DNA from 4 places in the Arthrobacter sp. D5-1 genome. Region 1 is predicted to be linked to each of the others. Evidence: riboswitches for the same ligand, from Rfam matches in the RefSeq annotation. Region 1 holds a riboswitch; each other region holds the start of a gene.
The links. Region 1 has a riboswitch for S-adenosylmethionine ahead of AYX22_RS19540 (DUF1737 domain-containing protein). Riboswitches for the same ligand answer to the same signal wherever they lie in the genome.
Positions count from the first base shown of each region.

Region 2: another riboswitch for S-adenosylmethionine. It lies ahead of AYX22_RS07875 (homoserine O-acetyltransferase); the one in region 1 lies ahead of AYX22_RS19540 (DUF1737 domain-containing protein).
Region 3: another riboswitch for S-adenosylmethionine. It lies ahead of AYX22_RS05910 (hypothetical protein); the one in region 1 lies ahead of AYX22_RS19540 (DUF1737 domain-containing protein).
Region 4: another riboswitch for S-adenosylmethionine. It lies ahead of AYX22_RS13815 (aminotransferase class V-fold PLP-dependent enzyme); the one in region 1 lies ahead of AYX22_RS19540 (DUF1737 domain-containing protein).

Region 1 is NZ_CP014571.1:4,233,674-4,238,991, reverse strand. Features, by position in the region: gene AYX22_RS19555 (hypothetical protein) at 1-344, opposite strand, end outside; gene AYX22_RS19550 (O-succinylhomoserine sulfhydrylase) at 355-1,563, opposite strand; gene AYX22_RS19545 (rhodanese-like domain-containing protein) at 1,564-1,974, opposite strand; gene AYX22_RS19540 (DUF1737 domain-containing protein) at 1,971-2,237, opposite strand; SAM riboswitch class IV at 2,251-2,362, opposite strand; gene AYX22_RS19535 (SulP family inorganic anion transporter) at 2,449-4,152, opposite strand; gene AYX22_RS19530 (NtaA/DmoA family FMN-dependent monooxygenase) at 4,307-5,318, shown strand, end outside.
Region 2 is NZ_CP014571.1:1,725,844-1,731,161, forward strand. Features, by position in the region: gene AYX22_RS07860 (type II CAAX endopeptidase family protein) at 1-95, shown strand, start outside; gene AYX22_RS07865 (VOC family protein) at 216-854, opposite strand; gene AYX22_RS07870 (bifunctional o-acetylhomoserine/o-acetylserine sulfhydrylase) at 1,080-2,396, shown strand; SAM riboswitch class IV at 2,579-2,695, shown strand; gene AYX22_RS07875 (homoserine O-acetyltransferase) at 2,711-3,832, shown strand; gene AYX22_RS07880 (hypothetical protein) at 3,894-4,301, opposite strand; gene AYX22_RS07885 (winged helix DNA-binding domain-containing protein) at 4,377-5,318, opposite strand, start outside.
Region 3 is NZ_CP014571.1:1,262,766-1,268,083, reverse strand. Features, by position in the region: gene AYX22_RS05920 (cupin domain-containing protein) at 1-455, opposite strand, end outside; gene AYX22_RS05915 (sodium:solute symporter) at 724-2,259, shown strand; SAM riboswitch class IV at 2,387-2,506, shown strand; gene AYX22_RS05910 (hypothetical protein) at 2,523-2,822, shown strand; gene AYX22_RS05905 (hypothetical protein) at 2,819-3,010, opposite strand; gene AYX22_RS05900 (VIT1/CCC1 transporter family protein) at 3,243-4,415, shown strand; gene AYX22_RS05895 (matrixin family metalloprotease) at 4,500-5,318, shown strand, end outside.
Region 4 is NZ_CP014571.1:3,025,020-3,030,337, reverse strand. Features, by position in the region: gene AYX22_RS13830 (MFS transporter) at 1-283, shown strand, start outside; gene AYX22_RS13825 (metal-dependent transcriptional regulator) at 302-1,015, opposite strand; gene AYX22_RS13820 (class I SAM-dependent methyltransferase) at 1,025-1,849, opposite strand; gene AYX22_RS13815 (aminotransferase class V-fold PLP-dependent enzyme) at 1,923-3,332, opposite strand; SAM riboswitch class IV at 3,365-3,478, opposite strand; gene hisN (histidinol-phosphatase) at 3,663-4,475, opposite strand; gene AYX22_RS13805 (ribosome small subunit-dependent GTPase A) at 4,530-5,318, opposite strand, start outside.

The sequences.
Region 1 (5,318 bases):
AATGGGGCGCCGGCGAGCAACGCGGCGGCGGCAGCGTAAGCCCACTTCTTCGCTTTCCCACGCGTTGCGCCGGTGTCCGGGACGGAGTGCGTACCCGGTACGGCGTCCTTTCCCGGAACGGCGCGGGCAAAGGCAGCGAATCCAACCGGCACGGCGACGGTCCCCACGGCGGTTAGGTGCTGGCCCACGATCCAGCCGCGCCGTCCGGAGGTCAGCATGCGCAGGCGTTCGGCATCGTCCGGTGTGATGTAGACGCGTGAGACCGGCGAGATTCCCACGAACCACACCACCGTGCCGGCAACGATGACCGCTCCGGCACGGCGATAGGGATGGTTCCCGCTCATGGCAGCAAGGTTAGACCTGTTTGAGGGCCTTCTCCAGATCCAGGATGAGATCGTCCACGTCTTCCAGTCCTACCGACAAGCGGACCACACCGTCGGTGAGTCCGATCGCGGCCCGGCCCTCAGGCCCCATGGCCCGGTGGGTGGTGGTGGCGGGGTGGGTGATGAGGGATTTGGAATCGCCCAGGTTGTTGGAGATGTCAATGACGCGGAGGCCATCGAGCAAGGCGAAGGCGGCCTCTTTGGCTGAGCGCCCGGCCGAAGGAGACAGCTCGAAGGTCAGCACAGTGCCGCCGGCCTTCATCTGCTTCGCGGCAAGCTCGTACTGCGGGTGGGACGTGAGCAGCGGGTACTTGACCCAGCTGATGGCAGGCTGCTGCTCGAGCCACTCCGCGATCTTCAAAGCGGATGCCGAGCTGTGGTTCACCCGCAGTCCGATGGTCTCCAAACCCTTGGTCAGCACCCAGGCGTTGAACGCGGAAAGGGAAGGGCCGGTATGGCGCATGAGTTGCTTGACGGGACCATCGATGAACTCTTTGGTGCCCAGGATCGCGCCGCCGAGGACACGGCCTTGGCCATCAATGTGCTTGGTGCCGGAATACACGATGACGTCCGCGCCCAGCTCACCGCAGCGCTGCAGGAGGGGAGTGGCGAAGACATTGTCCACCACGACAGTCGCCCCGGCGGCATGCGCCAGTTCGCTGACGGCGGCGATGTCCACGATCTCCTGCATCGGATTGGAGGGCGACTCAAAGAACACGGCGGTGGTCGGTTCCGAGAGGGCTTCGCGCCACTGCTCCAGATCCGGGCCGTCAACGAACACCGTCTCCACACCCCAGCGGGGCAGGATCTCGTTGAGGATCACGAAGCAGGAGCCGAACAGCGAGCGCGCGGCCACCACGCGGTCGCCGGCAGCCAGCAAGGCACCCAAAGCGGTGAAGACCGCGGACATACCGGAGGCTGTCGCAAAGCACGCCTCGGTTCCTTCGAGCAGCCGCAGCCGCTCCTGGAACGTGGCGACGGACGGGTTGCCGTAGCGGGAGTAAACGAAGCGTTCGTCCTCGCCGGTAAAGGCACGTTCGGCAGCGGCAGCCGATTCGTAGACAAAGCCGGAGTTCAGGAAAACGGGCTCGGACGTTTCCTGAAAATTGGTGCGGTCAAGGCCACCGCGAACGGCCTGGGTGTCAGGGCTCCAGCCGGCGGCGTCGGGATTGAAAGTCACTTACTCGGTCCCCAGATTCGTAGGCAGGCCACGGTTCTTCCAGCCGTTTACGGTGCGCTCACCGTAGCGGTCCGGTTCGCCTTCGAAGCCCTCAAGGACGTTGTACGCCGTGAAGCCGGCCTGTGTTGCGGCAATGGCGGCGGAGATGGAGCGCTGGCCGGAACGGCAGATGAACACGAGCTCCACGGCGTCATCCTCGGGTGCCTGCTGCTGCAGGTCCTCGATAAAGCGGGAGTTCGGGATACCGCCAGCCAGGTTCCACTGGATGAACAGAGGATCGTTCTCGGTGGCTTTGGTGTCCGGGATGCCGATGTGGGCCCACTCGGCCTCGGTGCGCACATCCACCAGGATCGCGCCTTCTTCGAGCTTGGCCCACGCGTCCTGTGGGGTCAGGTCACCTGCGTAGCTCATGCGTGGCCCTCAAACGCTTCTTCATCGTCGTAATTCTCAAGTTGGTCCACTGCGTTGGCGACGGCGGCATCAGCATTGGCGATCGCCGCAGGCAGCACAATGGCTTGGGCCACGATGACGTCCGTGCCGTTGAAGGTGGCTGCCGGGCTGCCATGGAGCACATAGCCTTCGGCGAGGGAGTTGTGGATACGCTCGCAGAAATCGCGGTTATCCGGGCCTGTAATCAGGCGGTAGGAGAGTTTTTCTTCAGTGGGTTCAGGCATTGCTGGTGCTCCTCAGTCACGCTTGCAGTTCGAGTTGTCGATACGCCGAGTAGTCACCTGAGGCACCCCGCCGGAGAGAGGGTTGCCGACCAGCAAGTCAGGGCTTTGCGCTGGTACTCATTACTCAAGAAAAACGTAACATCCACGGGCGTCGGGCTGCACTTGCGGGCGGCTGCACCGTCGTCATGTTGCGTAATCGGAGGCTGATCCACTATCGGTCCTTGAGCTCCCGCACTGCCGCGCCGACAGTGGGGTAGAAGTGGTCCGGCGTAAAACGGGCCGCCGTGCCGAGGCGGATCAACTTGTCCTTCACGGGCCCTTTGAGCTCGGCAAACACCAGATCCACTCCTTTTCTGGCCAACCATTCGTCCAGGGTCACCAGGTCATCCAAGGCTGTGGTGTCGATCCCGGTGATCGGTTCGGCGGCAAGGATGATGTGGGTGACGGGCTCCGCGGACTCGTCCGGGGCCTCGTCGAGTTGCTCCCTCACGAAGCTCGCCAGGACCTGTCCGTTGCCGAAGAACAGGGGTGCATCAAACCGGAGGATCAAGAGCCCGGGGATGCGCTTGCCATCGGGGTGGCGTTCAAGGTCGTGATACCCGGGAAGGCCTTCCTCTGCGCCGAGTTCGGTTCTGTACGGATCCCATGCCCTGCGGACAAAGTCCAGGAGTGCCAAGGCGATGGCCACCACGATTCCCTGGAGGACACCCACCGTCAGCACTCCCAGGAACGCAGCCAGCATCACCACGGACTCGCTGCGGCTCAGCCCCAGGAGCCGCCTGACGCCGGCAGGATCTGCGAGGGCAATGGCCGCGGCGATGACGACGGCGGCCAGGGTTGCCGACGGCAGGTACTCGGTTACTCCCGGAGCCAGCAGCATGAAGGCCAGTACCAGCACGGAGCCCACCACGCCTGTCATCTGGGATTTTGCGCCGGCATCCACGGCTACCGGTGTCCTGGAGGTACTGCCTGAAATGGGGAATCCACCCAGGAGGCCTGTAGCGGCATTGGCTGCTCCAAGCGCTGCCATTTCCCTGTTTCCGGAGACCTTCTTCCCTTCCTTGGCTGCCAATGTTTGAGACAACACGCCAGTGTCAGCGAAAGCCATGAGCGCGATGCCCGCGGCGGCGGGGAGCAGCATCAAAGCGTCGGCCCAGCCAATACCCCCGAGTGCGGGCATGGGCAGGCCCTGCGGCAGGACCCCGGTGACCTTCACGTCGTCGTTGAGCCCGAAGACCGCCGTCGCCACGCACGAGCCAACCACCGCCAACAGGACGCCGGGTACCTTCCATTTCAGGAGCCGGGGGATCCAGATGAGCGCCAGCGACCCCACTCCCAACAACAGCGCGGTGATGTTGACCTCGCCGCCAAGTAACCCGGTAGTAACCTTCGCGAGCTTTTGCCAGACGTCGCCGTCGGCCTCAATACCCAGAAACGCCGGGAGTTGCGAAAGGGCCACCAACAGTGCGATTCCGTTGAGGTACCCGAGCCGGATGGGTTTGGACAGCAGGCCCGTGATGGCTCCCAGTTTCAGTGCCGAGCCCGCAAGCATGAGCGCCCCGATCAACACGGCCAGCAAGCCGGCCAGCGCCACGGATTTTTCGCTGCTTCCCGCTGCCAGCGGCACAATGGCCGCGGCGATCATAGGGGCCAGGGCAGAGTCGGGTCCCAGGACCAGAATGCGGGAGGGCCCCACCACCGCATAAACCAGCAGCGGGACCACTGTTGCGTAAAGCCCGGTGACCGGGGGAAGCCCTGCTGCCTGTGCATAGGCCATCCCGGCGGGCACCAGCAAAGCAAACAGCGCAGCGCCCGCAACGAGATCGTGCCGCAGCCATTCACGCTTGTAGCCCTTGAGGGCCCAGGCGCTGGACAGTCGCTCCTTGGCGGAGGGGCGGGAGGTTGCTGCACTCATACAGCGATCATTCCCGACCCCTGCTGATTGTGGAACACGACATACGCCTTATGTGGAAAATACGGACCGTCTCCGGCCGCGTTCAATTGTGACGCCCCGGGAGCATAATTGACCCAGTACGTCCTCCTGTAACTTCGCATGAAATCAGGTCGCGGTGAACGGACAGAGCAGTTCTACACTCAAGCCCATGCTGCATTTTGGATGGTTTGTGGGCCATGGATTCGGTGTCCAGGGGTGGGGGACGCCCGGTTACGGCCTGGGCTACGACTGGAAGAAGCCAGCCCTGTACCAGGACGCAGTCCGGGCGTTCGAACAATCCGGGTTGGACCTCTTCATCATCGAGGATTCCCTCACCGTGCCGGACACGTATGGCGGATCGGCCGAAGTGTCCCTGGCTCATGCCTCCTTTGCGCCGAAACACGATCCGCTGGCGCTGGTCCCTTACCTGCTCTCCGCCACCGAGCACCTGGGAATCGTGCCGACCGTCAGCGCCTCGTTCTACCCGCCCTTCACGGCCGCCCGGCTTTTGGCCACGTTGCAGCACTTCTCCGAGGGCCAGTTGGGCTGGAACGTCGTCACGTCCGGCAGCGACCTCGCCGCCCAGAACTACGGGTTGGACCAACAGATTGAACACGACCTTAGGTATGAAAAAGCGGAGGAATTCGTCGACGTCGTCAGGCGGCTCTGGCGGAGCTGGGAACCGGGCGCGGTCCTTGAGGACGTCTCCGCAGGGGTGTTTGCCGACCACAACAAGGTGCACCCGATCAATCACCAGGGTGACTTCTTCAAGGTCCGCGGTCCACTGAACACGGCGCCGTTGCCGGAGGAACCCGTGCTGGTCCAGGCTGGTGCGTCTCCCCGGGGCAAGGCGTTCGCCGGTGGTCATGCTGATGTGGCCATTGCGTTGGCCCGTGGTGTTGACGGCATGAAGTCCTACCGTGACTCGATTCGCGCGGAGGCCGCCAAAGCCGGCAGGAACCCCGACGACGTCAAGGTGCTTTTTGTCCTGAAGCCCACCGTGGTTGGTTCTGCTGCCGAAGCCGAGGAGCTGCGTGCCCAGCGTCGTGAGCTCACCCAGCGCGATATCGACAGCCAGCTCAACTCCATCTCCTACCTCTCGGTGATCGACTTCAAGCAGTTCGACCTGGACGCACCCCTCCCGGAGC
Region 2 (5,318 bases), 2.2 Mb from region 1:
AGCGGGTGATGCCCTTGGTGATTGCCCACGCATTGCTGGACATCGTGGCGTTTGTGGGTTTCAGCCTGTTCGGCAAAGCGATCGGCCTGGGGTAGGACGCTTAAAAATATCCGGCCGCCATCGGTGGGTGACGTCATTGGCACCCGCTGATGGCGGCCGAAGTTTTACCGGACAGGGATGACCGGTGCCGGGACGTGCCCGGATGGACGGGGCGGTCAGATGGTGACTGCTCCTGAGGCGGTTTCGAAAGTTACTGACATGATTCCCGGAGTGCCGTGCGGTGCCATCCACTGGACAGCAACGTCCTCAAGCGGCTTTTCCACCGGTTCTCCGAGCCATTCGGTGACGCGTTCCGCCGAGCCCGCAATGGTGAGGCTGGACATCTTGACGTCGCTTTCGTAGATCCTGGACGGGTGCAGTGACGGGTCGCCCTCCCACTTGAGCAAGTACGGGACCTGGGGATCTGCGATCAGCCCCAGGATGCCGATCTGCTGCCACACCAGTTCGCGGCCGTCAGGGAACTTGCGGTTGCCCGGAACAGCGGAGCGGCCAAGGCGGTCCTCAAACGGTGCCAGGTCATCAACAGCGACGCACCAGCCCATCCAGCCACCACCGGCGGCCGAGCGGGCACGAACTGCCTGGCCAAAGGGTGCTTTGTCGGAAGCGGGGTGGTCCAGGACCTCCACCACTTCCAGGTACTTGTTATCCGCAAGGGGAATGATCATGTTCCGGGTACCGAAGCGCGGGTGCACTCCGCCCCGGACAGCGTCCACTCCCAGTGCCGCGGAAATTCGTTCGGTAGTGGCCAGAAGGCCATCTCGTTCACAGGCGTAAGAGACGTGATCCATGCGCATGGCTTCATCTTGGCACTTTGTGATCGGGGTCTCAGCTAAGTCAAGCCTAACTAAGGTGGGATGTGCATAACCGGTGCCGTACCGCGTCATGCGGCGACGCTGAAAGACCGAAAGATTCCACCGGCGTCACAAAGCTGTCCAAGGCTCCGGACACTTCCTAGACTGGCCCCAGCTCACATGCAGCACGTTTCCACAGAACCCATGCGCCACGAACAGGAGAACTCCATGTCCCAAGGATGGTCTTTCGAAACCCGCCAGATCCACGCAGGCCAGGAGCCTGACTCTGCCACGGGAGCACGGGCACTGCCGATCTACCAGACCACGTCCTTTGTGTTCCCCAGCGCCGAGAGCGCAGCCAACCGGTTTGCCCTGGCCGAGCTCGCGCCCATCTACACGCGGATCGGCAACCCGACGCAGGATGCCGTGGAGCAGCGGATCGCGAGCCTCGAAGGCGGCTTGGGCGCCCTCCTGCTGAGCTCCGGCCAGGCTGCGGAGACCTTCGCCATCCTCAACATCGCGGAGGCCGGCGACCACATCGTGGCCAGCCCCAGCCTGTATGGCGGTACGTACAACCTGCTGGCGCACACCCTGAAGAAGTTCGGCATCTCGGTGACCTTCGTGGAGGACCCGGACAACCTGGAGCAGTGGCGTGATGCCGTCCAGCCGAACACCAAACTGTTCTTCGGCGAGGTTGTTTCCAACCCGCGCCAGGACGTACTGGACATCGAGGGCGTCGCCCGCACCGCCCACGAGGCCGGCGTGCCACTCATCGTCGACAACACACTGTCCACTCCCTACCTCATCCGTCCCATCGAGTGGGGCGCCGATATCGTGGTCCACTCCGCCACCAAGTACCTCGGTGGCCACGGTTCCGCGATCGCCGGCGTGATCGTGGACTCAGGCAACTTCGACTTCGGCAAGGACCCGGAGCGCTTCCCGGGTTTCAACACCCCGGACCCCAGCTACAACGGTTTGGTCTACGCCCGGGATCTTGGCAAGGATGGGGCGCTCGGCGCCAACCTCTCCTACGTCCTGAAGGCACGCGTCCAGCTTCTTCGCGACCTCGGTTCCGCTGTGTCCCCGTTCAACGCCTTCCTGATTGCCCAGGGACTGGAGACGCTGAGCCTGCGCGTCGAGCGTCACGTAGCCAACGCCACCAAAGTGGCCCAGTGGCTGGAAGCCCACGACGACGTCGAATCGGTTGCCTACGCGGGTCTGCCGTCCAGTCCGTGGTACGACCGTGGCCGGAAGTATGGTCCGCAAGGCACCGGCGCCATTGTTGCGTTCAACATCAAAGGTGGCGTTGAAGCGGGCAAGCGCTTCGTGGACGGACTGGAACTGCACTCGCATGTGGCCAACATCGGCGATGTCCGCTCGCTGGTCATTCACCCGGCGTCCACTACGCACAGCCAGCTGACAATTGAACAGCAGCTGGCGGCCGGTGTTAACCCCGGCCTGGTTCGCTTGTCCGTGGGAATTGAGCACGTGGATGACATCATCGCCGACCTCGAAGCCGGATTCCGGGCCGCCAAGGGAGCCTGAATCCGGACCTGGACAATACGGCGCGACCACGCCCGCCACCTTCCGGGAGGCCGCCCGGACCGACGATTATTCGCCGGGCGGCGTCCCGGAGTGCTGCTTCGTGAACGAAAACGCCCTAAAGCGTCACACTGATGTCACATTCTTCGCCATACCCGCCCTGTATTTCCTAGACTCTTCGTATAGGTCATGAGTGCCAGCGCATAGCCCCGGCTTGCTGGCCGGCAACCCTCCTCCGCGGTGGGGTGCCCCGGGTGAAGACCTGGCCTGTTCGCACCCAAGGCGACGGGCAAGCGCGAGTTTAAGGTGTCAAAGGAATGACCATCACTGCTGCAGCCCTTCCAAAATCCGGAGAAGAAGACGGAACCGTCAAGTACGCCGCCATTGGGCCGCTGGACCTTGAAGCCGGTGGATTCCTTCCCGACGTCGTCCTCGCTTATGAGACCTGGGGGCAGCTGAACGCCGATGCCTCCAATGCCGTGCTCATCCAGCATGCCCTCACGGGCAGCACACACGTAGCCCGGGGAACTACGGACGAAGAAGGATGGTGGGAGCAGTTGGTAGGCCCCGGTGCCACCATCGACACCACCAGGTTCTTTGTCATCTCCATCAACATCGTGGGTGGCTGCTACGGCAGCACTGGACCGTCCTCGGAGGCGCCGGACGGCCGTCCTTGGGGCTCCCGGTTCCCCTTGGTCACCCTGCGCGACAGCACCGAGGCGGAGGCGCGCCTGGCCGAAGCCCTGGGAATCGAGGCCTGGCATGCCGTGCTGGGCGGTTCCATGGGTGGCGCCCGGGCGTTGGAGTGGGCAGTGACCTTCCCGGAGCGGGTGAAACGCTGTGCCGTGATATCCGTGGGTGCCTACAGCACGGCCGAGCAGATCGCCTTTGCGCAGGCCCAAACCCTGGCCATCCGTCAGGACCCGAATTTCAACAACGGCGACTACTACGGTGGCACTGCCCCTGAACACGGGCTCGCCTTGGCCCGGCGCATCGCCCACATCACCTACCGCTCCGCACTGGAGTTGGACTTCCGCTTTGGCCGTGAAGCCCAGCACCGGGAGACACCTCTTGCCGCTGCGGTCCTGGGGGAGCGTGGCCGCTATCAGGTGGAGAGCTACCTGGACCACCAGGGAACAAAGCTCGTCCGACGATTTGACGCCAACAGCTACATCGCCCTCACCGAAGCCCTGATGTCCCACGACGTCGCACGCGGCCGTGGATCGCTGGAGGCAGCCTTGTCGCGTACCACTGCGGAGTTCTTCGTTGCGGCGGTGGACAGCGACAGGTTGTATTTCCCGGCGCAATCCCGGGAATTGGCGGCAGCCTTGCCGGGTGATGTTCCGGTTCATATCATTGAGGCGCCGATCGGCCACGACGGGTTCCTGACGGAAATCGGCCAGCTCTCAGCACAGCTCCGCGGAGCCTTCTTCGCCTAAGTTGAGTGGCCGTTGCAGGACAGTTGAGTAGCGGCTGCAGGACGCCGGGTTGGCCGCCAGGCTAGCCGTTCATGATGTCGCCGCGCTGCTTCATGTAGTCCTCCATGGCGATCTCCCCGTTGCTGAATTTTGCGTCCAGCTCTGCCAGCTTGCGGGCGCGGTAGCCTTGCGGCTCCGATCCGTTGGTGGCCGGGAAAGGCGTGGGGGAGGAAGTGTTCGACGGCGGCCCGGGCTGCGGCGCGTCATCCACAGGGCGGATGACGGTCGGTTCAGACGGATAGCCGGGGTAGTTCTGCGGCGGGTAATTCTGTGCAGGGTAACCGGGGCCGGGCAGGTTCTGCTGCGGGGGATAACCGGGGCTGCGGAAGGTTCCGTTCTGGATCCGGCGCGCGCGGGATCGGTTGTACATGCGGATTCCGAGCGGAATCAGCCACGAGCAGACGATGATCCAGAAGATCAGATTGTTCACAGTGCAGGCCTCCTAGGTCGTATCCCAGCTTAGCCCGGTCGCACGGCGTGAACTCCGGCGCCTGCAGCGAGGACTTCAGAGGAGGCGGGCCTCCATGCCCAGGAACTGCCCATAGCGTTCCACTTCGGCGTCGAGGGCCATCTGTTCGGGAGGGCTTGTGGGCCGGTTCATGCGGACATCCAGGTGGCAGGCTCCGCCGGAGAACCCATGGCGCCACCATCCGGCCAACCTGCCATCCATCAGGACCACGTGCATGGGCCCGTTGTCTTCGGGGAAGTACGGTGCTGTCCCACCCAGATAGTGCCGGGACTGCGAATAGCCCATGACGTATTCGTCGTAGCACTGGATGAGGTCGATGCGGGGGAGTCCTGCGTCAGGCAGACGCGAAGGGCCCCCGGGGTTGGTGAGCTCGACGGCATCTTCCGGGGCCAGGTAAAACTCCAGGCCGTCCATGGCGAGTGATGCCAGGGCGCCCGGCGATAGCTTGCCAGCCACGTGGATGCCCAGCTTTACGTCCTTCATGGTCAGCCCGGACCACGCGGCGCAGTCCTTGATAGTGGCGGGTCCGCGGCTGCCGAAGTATCGGAGAACCAGCGTGCCCAGGGCCTCTTCACGGTCCTCCCCGGTCAACGGCGTACGGACGAAACCCGGCACACGCTCCTCGAAGAGGGCATACGTCTGTTTCAGGGCGCCCCCGGACGAGCGCACGGGGGAACCGCTCACGAGGATGCGACTGACCTCGGCGTGCATGAGGTGGTAGATAAACCCCAGGCCCTTGCTGGGTAAGCCGGCCTGTCCCAGGACTTCAGCCAGCTCTTCGCGCGTCTTGTGGGCCCCGTCGGCGACTGCTGAGGCCAGGATCCGGCCACTGAGTGCGGACGTTTTTTCATCCACCCCTGTTTGGCGGTACATGCCTTTGTTTCCCTGATGCAGCCGGTCCGCGGAGAGTCCCATCAGCCAGCCGAGGTCGTCCCGGTGCACAAAATGCCACGTGGGCCGCAGGATGTGCGTCCGCAG
Region 3 (5,318 bases), 1.8 Mb from region 1:
GCCTCGTTGGTCAGAATGAGCTTGATCCTGCCCTTGATCACGTGCAGGACATCGACGTCGCAGTCCACGGCGTAGAGCTCGTTCTCCCCGCGGCCCCGCGGCTCAATGGTGGCCTGCAAAATCTGGAGCCTGCGCTCGGAGCGGGCCGTCAGCAACCGCTCCACGATGCCTTGGCCACCCAGGGAGATACGGGGGCCGTCGTCGCGCTTGGTCAGGTGCGTCTCCGGGGCGGCGAACAAGTCACCCACAGAGACCGACAACACCTGGCACAGGGTGACCAGTGAAGCGACCGACGGCGACGTCAGGTCACGCTCCACGCGGCTGAGGAAGCCCTTGGTCAGCCCGGTGGCATCAGCCACCTGCTCAATGGTGAGGCGCTGCGCCTGCCGGGCTGCGCGGATTCTGGAACCGATGGCAACGGGAACATTGCTCGGTTCAACGGGGAGAGCCTTCATTCACGAACCTTTCAGGCCTGTCATCTGGCCCTGTCATTGGAGCAATAGTAGCCGGGAGACGAGCCAACAGGACCAGAACCGGCGGAACCGTGACTAAAGCATCTTGACTGTTACTCCGATCACAACATATCCTCATAGGCAACAAGTGTTGTCTGTGAGGCACACAACACCCTTCCCCAATCTCCAACCATCAGCACAGAGACTTCGACGCTTCGCAGGAGTATCGTCGAAAACCCCAACCTCCGTGCATCAGCTCCAAGGACCGCTCATGGAATCTTCGGCTATAAACATCGCAATCGTGGTGGTGTACCTGCTCGCCATGCTGGCATTCGGCTGGTGGGGCAAGTCCCGCACCAAGAACAACAGCGACTTCCTGGTGGCTGGCCGCCGCCTGGGACCGTTCCTTTACACCGGCACCATGGCCGCTGTGGTCCTCGGTGGCGCTTCCACCGTGGGCGGCGTCGGCCTCGGCTACAAGTTCGGCATCTCCGGCATGTGGCTGGTAGTGGCCATCGGCGCAGGCGTGCTGCTGCTCAGCCTCCTGTTCGCCGGCACCATCCAGCGCCTGAAGATCTACACGGTCTCCCAGATGCTGAGCCTTCGCTACGGCAGCAGGGCCACGCAGACCTCCGGCATCGTCATGCTGGCGTACACGCTCATGCTCTGCGCTACTTCCACCGGCGCCTACGCCACCATCTTCGTGGTGCTCTTCGACTGGGAACGCTGGCTTGCCATCGCCGTTGGCGGCGCGATCGTCCTGGTTTACTCCACCATTGGCGGCATGTGGTCCATCACGCTGGCCGACCAGGTTCAGTTCATCATCAAGACCGTCGGTATCTTCTTCCTGATGCTCCCGTTCGTCCTGAACGCTGCCGGCGGCATGGACGGCATCCGTGAGCGCCTCGATGAGACCTTCTTCCAGATCGATGGCATCGGCGCCCAGACCATCATCACGTACTTCGTGGTCTACACACTGGGCCTCCTGATCGGTCAGGACATCTGGCAGCGCGTCTTCACTGCCAAGACCCCCGCCGTTGCCCGTTGGGGCGGCGCCACGGCCGGCGTCTACTGCATCCTCTACGGCATCGCCGGCGCCCTGATCGGCTTGGCCGCCCGGGTGGCACTGCCGGACATCGATGTCACCAACCTCGGCAAGGACGTTGTTTACGCCGAGGTGGCAACCCACATCCTGCCCGTCGGCATCGGCGGCCTGGTCATGGCCGCGGCTGTTGCGGCCATGATGTCCACCGCATCCGGCGCCCTGATCGCCGCAGCCACGGTGGCACGTGCGGACGTTGTCCCGTTCGTGGCCAGCTGGTTCGGCAAGAACATCAACACCGATGACAGCGAAAACCCCGAGCACGACGTCAAAGCCAACCGCTACTGGGTTCTTGGACTCGGCATCGTGGCAGTACTGATTTCCATGGCGGCTCAGGACGTGGTGATTGCCCTCACCATCGCCTACGACATCCTGGTGGGTGGCCTCCTGGTCGCAATCCTGGGCGGTTTGGTGTGGAAGCGCGGCACGGGCATCGCCGCTGCATGGTCCATGGCAGTTGGATCGGTGCTGACACTGACCCTGCTGATCCTCTTCGCCCTGGGTGTCATTCCGAGCGCGGACGGCGTCTACGCCAACGAACCGATCTACTACGGTCTCGCCGCTTCGTTCATCGCCTACGTAGTGATTTCACTGCTCACCCCGCCCACTGATCCCGCAGTCCGCGAGGCCTGGGACAAGCGCGTTGCCGGTGCCGTCTCTGAGGAACTCCCGCCTGAGGCCCACCCGGTCAGCAGCCACAAGTAGCGCTGCAAGCAACAGAGCAAAATTCGACGGCGGCGCCTCCCCTTTCCGGGGTGGCGCCGCCGTTGTTTTGTCCCCGGGAAGAGGGCGCCCCAACTTGCTGGACAGCCGTGCGGTAAGGTGGTCCCAGCTTCAAGAGATGTGGTGCCAAGCTCCGACTGGCCACACACCAACCCCATGTTCACGGGTGGTTCGGATGAGGAAGCGGCCCGTCCCGGACCAGAGACAACCGAGCGGGCAAGAGCACTCCCCCAAGGAGCAGTCCCTTGCCGTACCAAGGCGATACCACCCCGGCTACCAGTACCCCGGCAACAACAGCCACCCACACAGTCGCGGTGATTCCCGCCGTCGACCTCTTCCTGGGCACGGTGACCATCACTGCCAAGGCCGGAACCATGCGGTTCGGACATCCCCAACCGCACCTGATCGCGCAGGCGTTGGCCCGAGCGGTCCGGCCGACCCTTTGGTGTGATGCGTCGAGAACCCTAACCGTGACTGTTGCGGCGGCCGGCAAACGCGCCGGCGTGCAGCTTCACTACACACTCAGCCACGAGGAGCCCGCCTAGATTTCCTCGTCTGCTTCGCGGAATTCCTCGGTCTCGTCGATGGGGACCACACGTTCGTCGTCCTCGGGGGCGTCCACTTCTTCCACCCAGGCCTCGTCCACTTCCTGGTCCTCGGCGTAGTCATAGGCCGGATCTGACTCAATGGTGGTCCGTTCCGGGTAGTTGGCGTGTGATTCGGTGGTGTTCATGGTGCAACCTCCGTCTCGTGGGCCGCTCAAGCCCTGTTGAACGTGTGCGGGGTGGGCCCCCGCCCCTGTCCTTCCATCTGAGCACCGGCTAAGTCGGGGGTCAAGGACGGCCGGAAATTACGGTGCGCCGAACATTCCAAGTGAGGAATACCAGCCAAAAAACCGCGCAGATAAGCGGTACAGTGGGGCGTGCAATGGGGCCGCAACTACCCCACCCAGCACAGGAGAGAAAGTGCAACAGCACCAGGAATCCCCCGGTTCGTCGAGCCCAGCTCCGGACCCCACCCCGGAATCGGCAGCCCTCGAGAACGTCGGAACGGAACCCGCGGCGCCCTCGCACGCCGACATCCGCCGGTGGCGTCAGTACCTCGCCGACGAGCGCGCCGAGGCCGCTGTCTACCGCGAACTCGCCCAGAGGCGCGACGGCGAAGAACGCCAAATCCTGCTGGCCCTGGCCGAGGCCGAAGGCCGGCACGAGGCCCACTGGCTCAAGCTCCTGGGTGAGCACGCCGGAATGCCCAAGGCCGCGTCAGCCCGCAGCCAGTTCCTGGGATTCCTGGCCCGCAACTTCGGGTCGGTCTTTGTACTGGCCCTGGCCCAACGTGCAGAAGGCCGCTCCCCCTACGGCTCCGAACCCGCGGCAACACCCGCCATGGTGGCTGACGAACAGATCCACGAAGAGGTGGTCAGGGGCCTGGCTACCCGTGGTCGGAACCGGCTCTCCGGGACCTTCCGTGCCGCGGTCTTCGGCGCCAACGACGGCCTGGTGAGCAACCTTTCGCTGGTCATGGGCATGGCCGCCACCGGCGTGCCCAGTCCGGTGGTGCTGATGAGCGGTGTGGCAGGTCTTTTGGCGGGCGCACTGTCCATGGGCGCCGGCGAGTACGTCTCGGTCCGCTCCCAGCGGGAACTGCTCAACGCGACGCTGCCCACCCAAGCCACTCTCACGGCAGCACCGTCGTTGGACATCGAACACAACGAATTGGTGCTGGTCTACCTTGCCCGCGGCATGACGCGCGAGGCCGCTGAGCATCGCGCCGCAGAGCGCATGGGCCTGTTCAGCTGCGACTGCGATCCCAGCCTCTCCTTGCAGCCCGAGAAACCTGCCACCGACGAGCACGAATCCGTCGGTTCGGCATGGGGCGCAGCGATGTCCAGCTTCTGCTTCTTCGCGTCCGGTGCCATCGTTCCCATCCTGCCCTTCATCTTCGGCATGACGGGCTTTGCCGCCTTGATGGTGGCCGGTGTGCTGGTGGGCATCGCGCTCTTGGCGACCGGCGCCGTCGTGGGCTTGCTGTCCGGGACCTCGCCGCTGAGCCGCGGGCTGCGCCAACTCGCGATCGGCCTGGCAGCGGCTGCCGCCACGTATGGGCTGGGCCTGGTGTTCGGGGCAACCATCGTCTAGTTTGGACGGTTCCCCCCGCAGCCCGTAATGTTGGTTCGTCCTCCGCGCTGCCCCGCGTGACCAGGGCGTGAGGAATGGAGAACCGTGGACTCGGAGCGGGAAACGCGTGCGCCAAAGCACCGGCGTACCGGCACGGCCTGGCGCATTCTCCGTGGCGTGCTCATGGCCGGAATTGCCGCTGTGGTGGCAGTGTTGGTCAGCGAATTCCTGCATGGAGACCCGCGGATCACCGCCCTTTTCCCGGGTGTGAGCGTCCCTGGTGCCGCGCACGACGGGACACCCGGGCAGAAGCAGACGGCGCCAGCACGTGCAGCAGACGCCCCGCCGCCCGGATTTGAGGAGGCGGACGCCCCGCTGGCCTCGCCGAAGGTCCCGGAGACTACCAACGAGTCGTATAAGTTCCTGGCTACCAACGACGACGGCACTCCGGTGGGGTACTCGCCATGCCGCCCGCTGCACTACGTGGTGAACGAAGGGTCCGCGCCGGAAGGTTCCGATGCACTGCTGGAGGCAGCGATCGCGAACGTCTCCGCCGCTTCAGGAATCCAGTTCGTCAACGACGGGACCACCGACGAGTTGCCGGTAGACCGACGGGAGCCATACCAGCCGGCCAAGTACGGCGACCGATGGGCGCCCCTGCTGATTTCGTGGACCAATCCGGACGCAGCACCGGCGTTGGCGGACAAAGTCATTGGTACGGGCGGCAGCACCATGTACTCGCTGAACAATGGACCCAAGAGCTACATCACGGGCAGCTTGGAGCTGGACACCCCGCAGGTCGCCGAACTCCTTGCTGATCCCGAAGGCGCCGACTACGTCCTCGCCGTCATGCAGCACGAGTTGGGGCACGTCATGGGCCTGGACCATGTTGATGACCCGGTCCAACTCATGTACCCGGAAATC
Region 4 (5,318 bases), 1.2 Mb from region 1:
TGCTGTCCCGCCCGAGGAGGCCGGAATTGGTTCGGCGGTCAACAACGCCGTTGCCCGCATTGCCGGCTTGATCACCATTGCCTTCGCGGGACTGATCGTGGGGCCGATCTTCAGCCGCGATGGTTTGTACAACGCCCTGTTGGTCACAGCGGCACTGTTCCTGACCGGGGCAGTAGCTTCCGCCGTCGGGATAAGAAATCCGCCCAAGGGGGCGGCGATTGCCGCTGACGGGCAACCTGATGCAGCGTCCGACGACGGCGGGGCGGCCGGGCATCCCGGCTGAGCTCCCGCCGGGGTTGGGTCAGCGGGCGGGAAGGACGCAGCCCTCGTGGGCTTCAGCGCTCTGGACCCAGAGTGCGGACGTGACTTCGTCGGCGAGATCGAACTCGCGGCCTGAGGTGCCGCTCCCAATCCGCACCACCAGTGCTCCGCCGAACGGTTTGCGGCCGACCACTTCAACCGGGGCGTCGAGGGTGATCTCTTCCGCTGCCAGGTATCTGAGGAGATCCGGGTTTTCGTCGCTGATCCTGGTGATACGGCCGGAGTGGCCTTGGTCCAGTTCAATCATGCGGTAGGCGTGCGGCAGTTCAACGGAGCCATCCGCCGAAGGGATCGGATCACCGTGCGGGTCCCTGACGGGGTGGCCAAGTTTGTCGGACATTCGCTCGATGAAGGTATCTGACACTGCATGCTCCAGCATCTCAGCTTCATCGTGGACCTCATCCCAGCTGTACCCGAGTTCTTCCACCAGATAGGTCTCAATGAGGCGATGCCGGCGCACCATGGCCAATGCCAGGCGCATGCCCGCCGGTGTCAGGCGAATGGCGCTGTAGGGCTGGTGGTCCACCAGTCCCTGGTCCTTGAGCTTGCGGACCATTTCAGACACGGAGGAATTAGCCACACCCAGGCGCTGGGCAAGCTGGGAGGACGTTATCGGCTTGTCTTGCCACTCTGTGTACGAGTAGATGACCTTGACGTAGTCCTCAATCGAGGAGGAGGGCGTACTGGTCTTCACACCTCAAGCCTACCGTGGCCGCGCAGCGCGTATCTTGAACGCCCGCCAAGTCTGCGTCACGTACGGCAGTGGAACGCTGTCTCCCGGTGCGTGCCCCAGATGCTCGTAGAGGTACCACTCCAGGTTGCCCATGACTTTCGCCCTGGTGGCGTCGTTGGCGCGGAGATAATAGCTCCGCGATTTGGTCAGCTCCATGATGTCTTCGGGCGTCAAGGCATCCGACCAGCGGGTGAAGTGGCTTTCCGCGCCGGAAAATTCCGGGCCGATCAGTGGACGGAAACCTGGCTTGTGGACGTCTCCGGCATGCATGATGCGCGAGAGCCGATGAACCCAGGGCACGTCGGTATCCAGCTGGTTCCAGACCAGTCCCAAGGTCCCGTGCGGCCGGAGGATACGGGCTATCTCGGTGCTCGCGGCCAGTGGGTCGCACCAATGCCAGGCCTGGGCAACACTGACGACGTCGAATGCTGAGTCCGTCAGTCCTGTTGCTTCAGCTGTTCCCTCCAGCGCGGTGACGTGCGGCTGGGACTTGCGCAGCTGCTCCAGCATGTCGGTGGAAGGGTCGACGGCGGCAACGTCCAGTCCGCGCTCCACGAGGAGGGCCGTGAACTTGCCAGTACCCGCTCCGAGATCCGCAGCAGTCGTGGCCCCCTGGGGAACAAGCCATTCGACGGACTCCCGGGGATAACCGGGCCGCACTCGGTCGTAGTGCTCGCCACCGTCCTGGAAGCTCTGGCCGAACTCGTTCCGACGGTCAGCGTGGAGCTTGGGACCACGCGGTCCGGCGGGTCCGGGAACGCCGGGCCGTCCGCTGGAGGCGGCCGGAGAGGGCAATGCCACCAAAAACTCCTTCACAGGGTCGCCAAAAGATACCCTACGAATTTACCGCAGCCGCGGTAAAGCGCGTTTAGTCAACAGTGCAAGGAGCAGCGCCTGCAGTGCCGGGCGTGTTGGGCGCCCATTCCGGGTAGATCCGGTGGTCGTTGGCAGGTACCCAGCGGCCCTCGTCCACCACATAGTCCCAGCCCAACCCGTTGCGCTTAAGCCCCTCGATGCCTGCGAGCAGCCTCGTGGCGTCCTCCAACCGGGAGCCGACGCCAAAGCTGGCACGCAAGGAGCCTGAGGGAAGTCCGAGTCGCTTGAGCAGTGGGTGGGCGCAGAAGCGTCCATCCCGGAGGCCAACTCCGTGCTCGGCGGCCAGATACGCCGCCACCAGTCCGGCGTCGAATCCTTCCACGGAGAAGTTGACCACACCGATGGTGTCATCTGAGTCAGTGAAGATCTGGTGCACGGTCACGCCGTCGATGGCCTCCAAGCCATCCACCAGGTACCTGCGGATGGCGGCTTCATGGGCGTGCCACGCCTCCTGGTCCAGCCCGGCGAGGACCTGGGTGGCCCGGGCGAGGGTTGCGGCACCCAGGACATTGGGGGAGCCGCCTTCGTGGCGGGCAGGGCCCGTTGCCCAGCTCACCGAGTCGAGGCGGGCTTCACGGACGGCGCCGCCACCAGCCAGGTGGGGGATCCCGGCGTCGAGCCAGTCCGGGCGGCCCACTACGACGCCTGCGCCGAAGGGGGCATACAGCTTGTGACCGGAGAACACCACGTAGTCAACGTCGTCCTCCGTGATGTTGATCCGGCGGTGGGGTGCCAATTGGGCGGCATCCACGACGATCCTGGCACCGTATTCGTGCGCCAGTGCAGCGAGTTCTGCGATCGGCAGGATTTCACCTGTCACGTTGGAGGCGCCAGTGACGGCGAGCAGGCTGACCCCGCCTTGGGCCAATTCATCGCGGAGCTTGTCCACCGTGGCGGTCAACGTGGAGGCCGCTACGACGCTGCGGTGCGGGACACCCTGCCAAGGAAGAAGGTTGGCGTGGTGTTCGATGTCCAGATAAAGGACTTCCCCGGAGAAACGGCCGTCAATCTGCGGAAGGCAGCCTGCCAGGAGATTCAGGGAGTCTGTGGTGTTTCGCGTGAAAATCACGGAATCGTCGGGACGCCCGCCGACGAACTCACGGACAATACTGCGCGAATTCTCATAGACCGAGGTGCTGATCTGGGACGCAAAACCCGCGCCGCGGTGAACGCTGGCGTAGTAAGGAAGGACCTCGTTGAGGTAGGCCGAGACGATGGTCAGGGCCGGAGCCGATGCGCCGTAGTCCAGATTCGCATAGCGGACGTGGCCGCCCTGGATCAGCGGTGCCTGCAGCTCAGCGCCAGTGACGGCGGCGAGTGGCCGTGCAGCGGGAGCTGCCTGAGACGGGGTTTCACCGGCGAAAGACGGAATGATGTTTGAGTCGAACGTAACTGTGCTCATGGGACCTCACTCAAGAGGGATCCCCGGAGGGGGATCCGCGCTTGCCGCATCCGTTCCGGACCGGCCGGGTCGTCACCCGGGGCACCCCGCCGCGAATGGAGGGTTGCCGGCCAGCAAACCGGGGTTTAGCGCTGGCACTCGTGACCTGTAAAAAAGGTTAGGGCACCTCCAGTGGCCCCTCCAAAGTCACTTCGCTTTGTTAAGCACTTTGTTACGCCGGGTTGTAAATCGCCGATCTGGCGAAGAAAAAACGGCGAACGCCTCCAAAAGGAGGCGTCCGCCGTCGAATATTCGGTGAAAAGCAGCGTGCGTGCCCTGAAACGAACCTGCCTAGAGCAGGTCGTCCAGGCCCGGGTTGAGCCGCTTGAGGACTTCCGAGTGAAGGATGGAGTTGGTGGCCAGCGCGTTGCCGCCGAACGGACCGTCGTCGCCTTCCAGGGAGGTGAAACGGCCACCGGCCTCCGTAACGATCGGGACGAGGGCTGCCATGTCGTACAGGTTCAGCTCAGGCTCGCACGCGATGTCCACTGCACCCTCGGCCACCAGGCAGTATGACCAAAAATCGCCGTAGGCCCGGGTTCGCCATACATCCTCTGTGAGCCCCAGGAACTCATCCAGGTTTCCGCGGTCCTTCCACCCGGACAGGCTTGAGTAGGACAAGGAGGCATCGGACAGGCGGGAAACGTTGGAGACCTTCAAACGGGTGGCCGCGGCAAGGGACCGGCCCATGTAGGCGCCCATGTCCTTGGCAGCCCACCAGCGTTTTCCCAAGGCGGGTGCACTGACGACGCCAACCACGGGTTCACCCTCATCAACCAATGCGATCAATGTTGCCCACACCGGTACGCCCCGGACAAAGTTCTTGGTCCCGTCGATGGGATCAATGATCCAACGCCGTGAGCCGTGTCCGCTGCTGCCAAACTCCTCGCCAAGGACAGCATCCCGGGGGCGGGACCGGGAGAGCTGACCCCGGATGGCTTCCTCCGCTGCTTTGTCGGCGTCAGTGACAGGTGTGAGGTCTGGCTTGGTTTCGATCTTCAGGTCCAGGGCCTTGAAGCGGTCCATGGTCTGGGCATCGACTGAGTCAGCGAGGACGTGGGCAAGGCGCAGGTCATCGTTGTAGGTGGAAACGGGATGGGTCATGCCACCAAACTATCCTGAAACGTTCGCTGCAGCGGGGACGTGAAGCCGCAACGATCAGTTGACGGTGCCCAGTTCCTTGGTCTCTTTTGCTTCCATCCGGGGGTCGGCACCGAGCAACCGCCGCAACGAGGCCAACCGCGCTGCTCCTGAAGGTCCTGCATGGCCGTTGTTAACCCACGGATCCAGTCCGCAGTTGATGGCCGTGGCGTCGTGCTTGCATCCCCGCTCACAGGCTTCAGTTCCGGGTTCAAGATCCGGGAAGGAATGCAGAATCCGGTCAGGGTCCACATGGGCCAAGCCAAAGGACCGGATGCCCGGGGTATCGATGATCCAACTGCCGGCCGGGGCGTCGGCGAGTTTCAGGGCCAAAGCGGAGGAGGACGTATGACGGCCCCGGCCTGTCACGGCGTTAACGCCGCCGGTGGCCCTCTCCGCCCCTGTCAGCGCATTGACCATGGTGGACTTGCCCACGCCCGAGTGGCCGAGCATCACGGTGACCTTGCCGCCGAGGTGGGAGCGCAACTGGGCTACGGCGTCGCGGTCCAACCGTGCGGACAGGCCGTCATCGGAGCGGGCGTCGATGCCGCCTGCTTCGGAGTCCGCCGTGCGGCTGATGATGACGGGGAAGTCCAGGCTGAGGTAGTTGGCAAGCAATTCTGCCGGATCCTTGACGTCCGCCTTGGTGATGAGCAGCAACGGCTCAATGCCGGCGTCGTAGGCTGCCACCAAGGCGCGGTCGATGAATCCGGTGCGCGGTTCAGGGTTGGCGGCTGCAACAACAATGACCAACTGGTGGGCGTTGGCCACCACGACGCGTTCGATGGGGTCGGTGTCGTCCGCGCT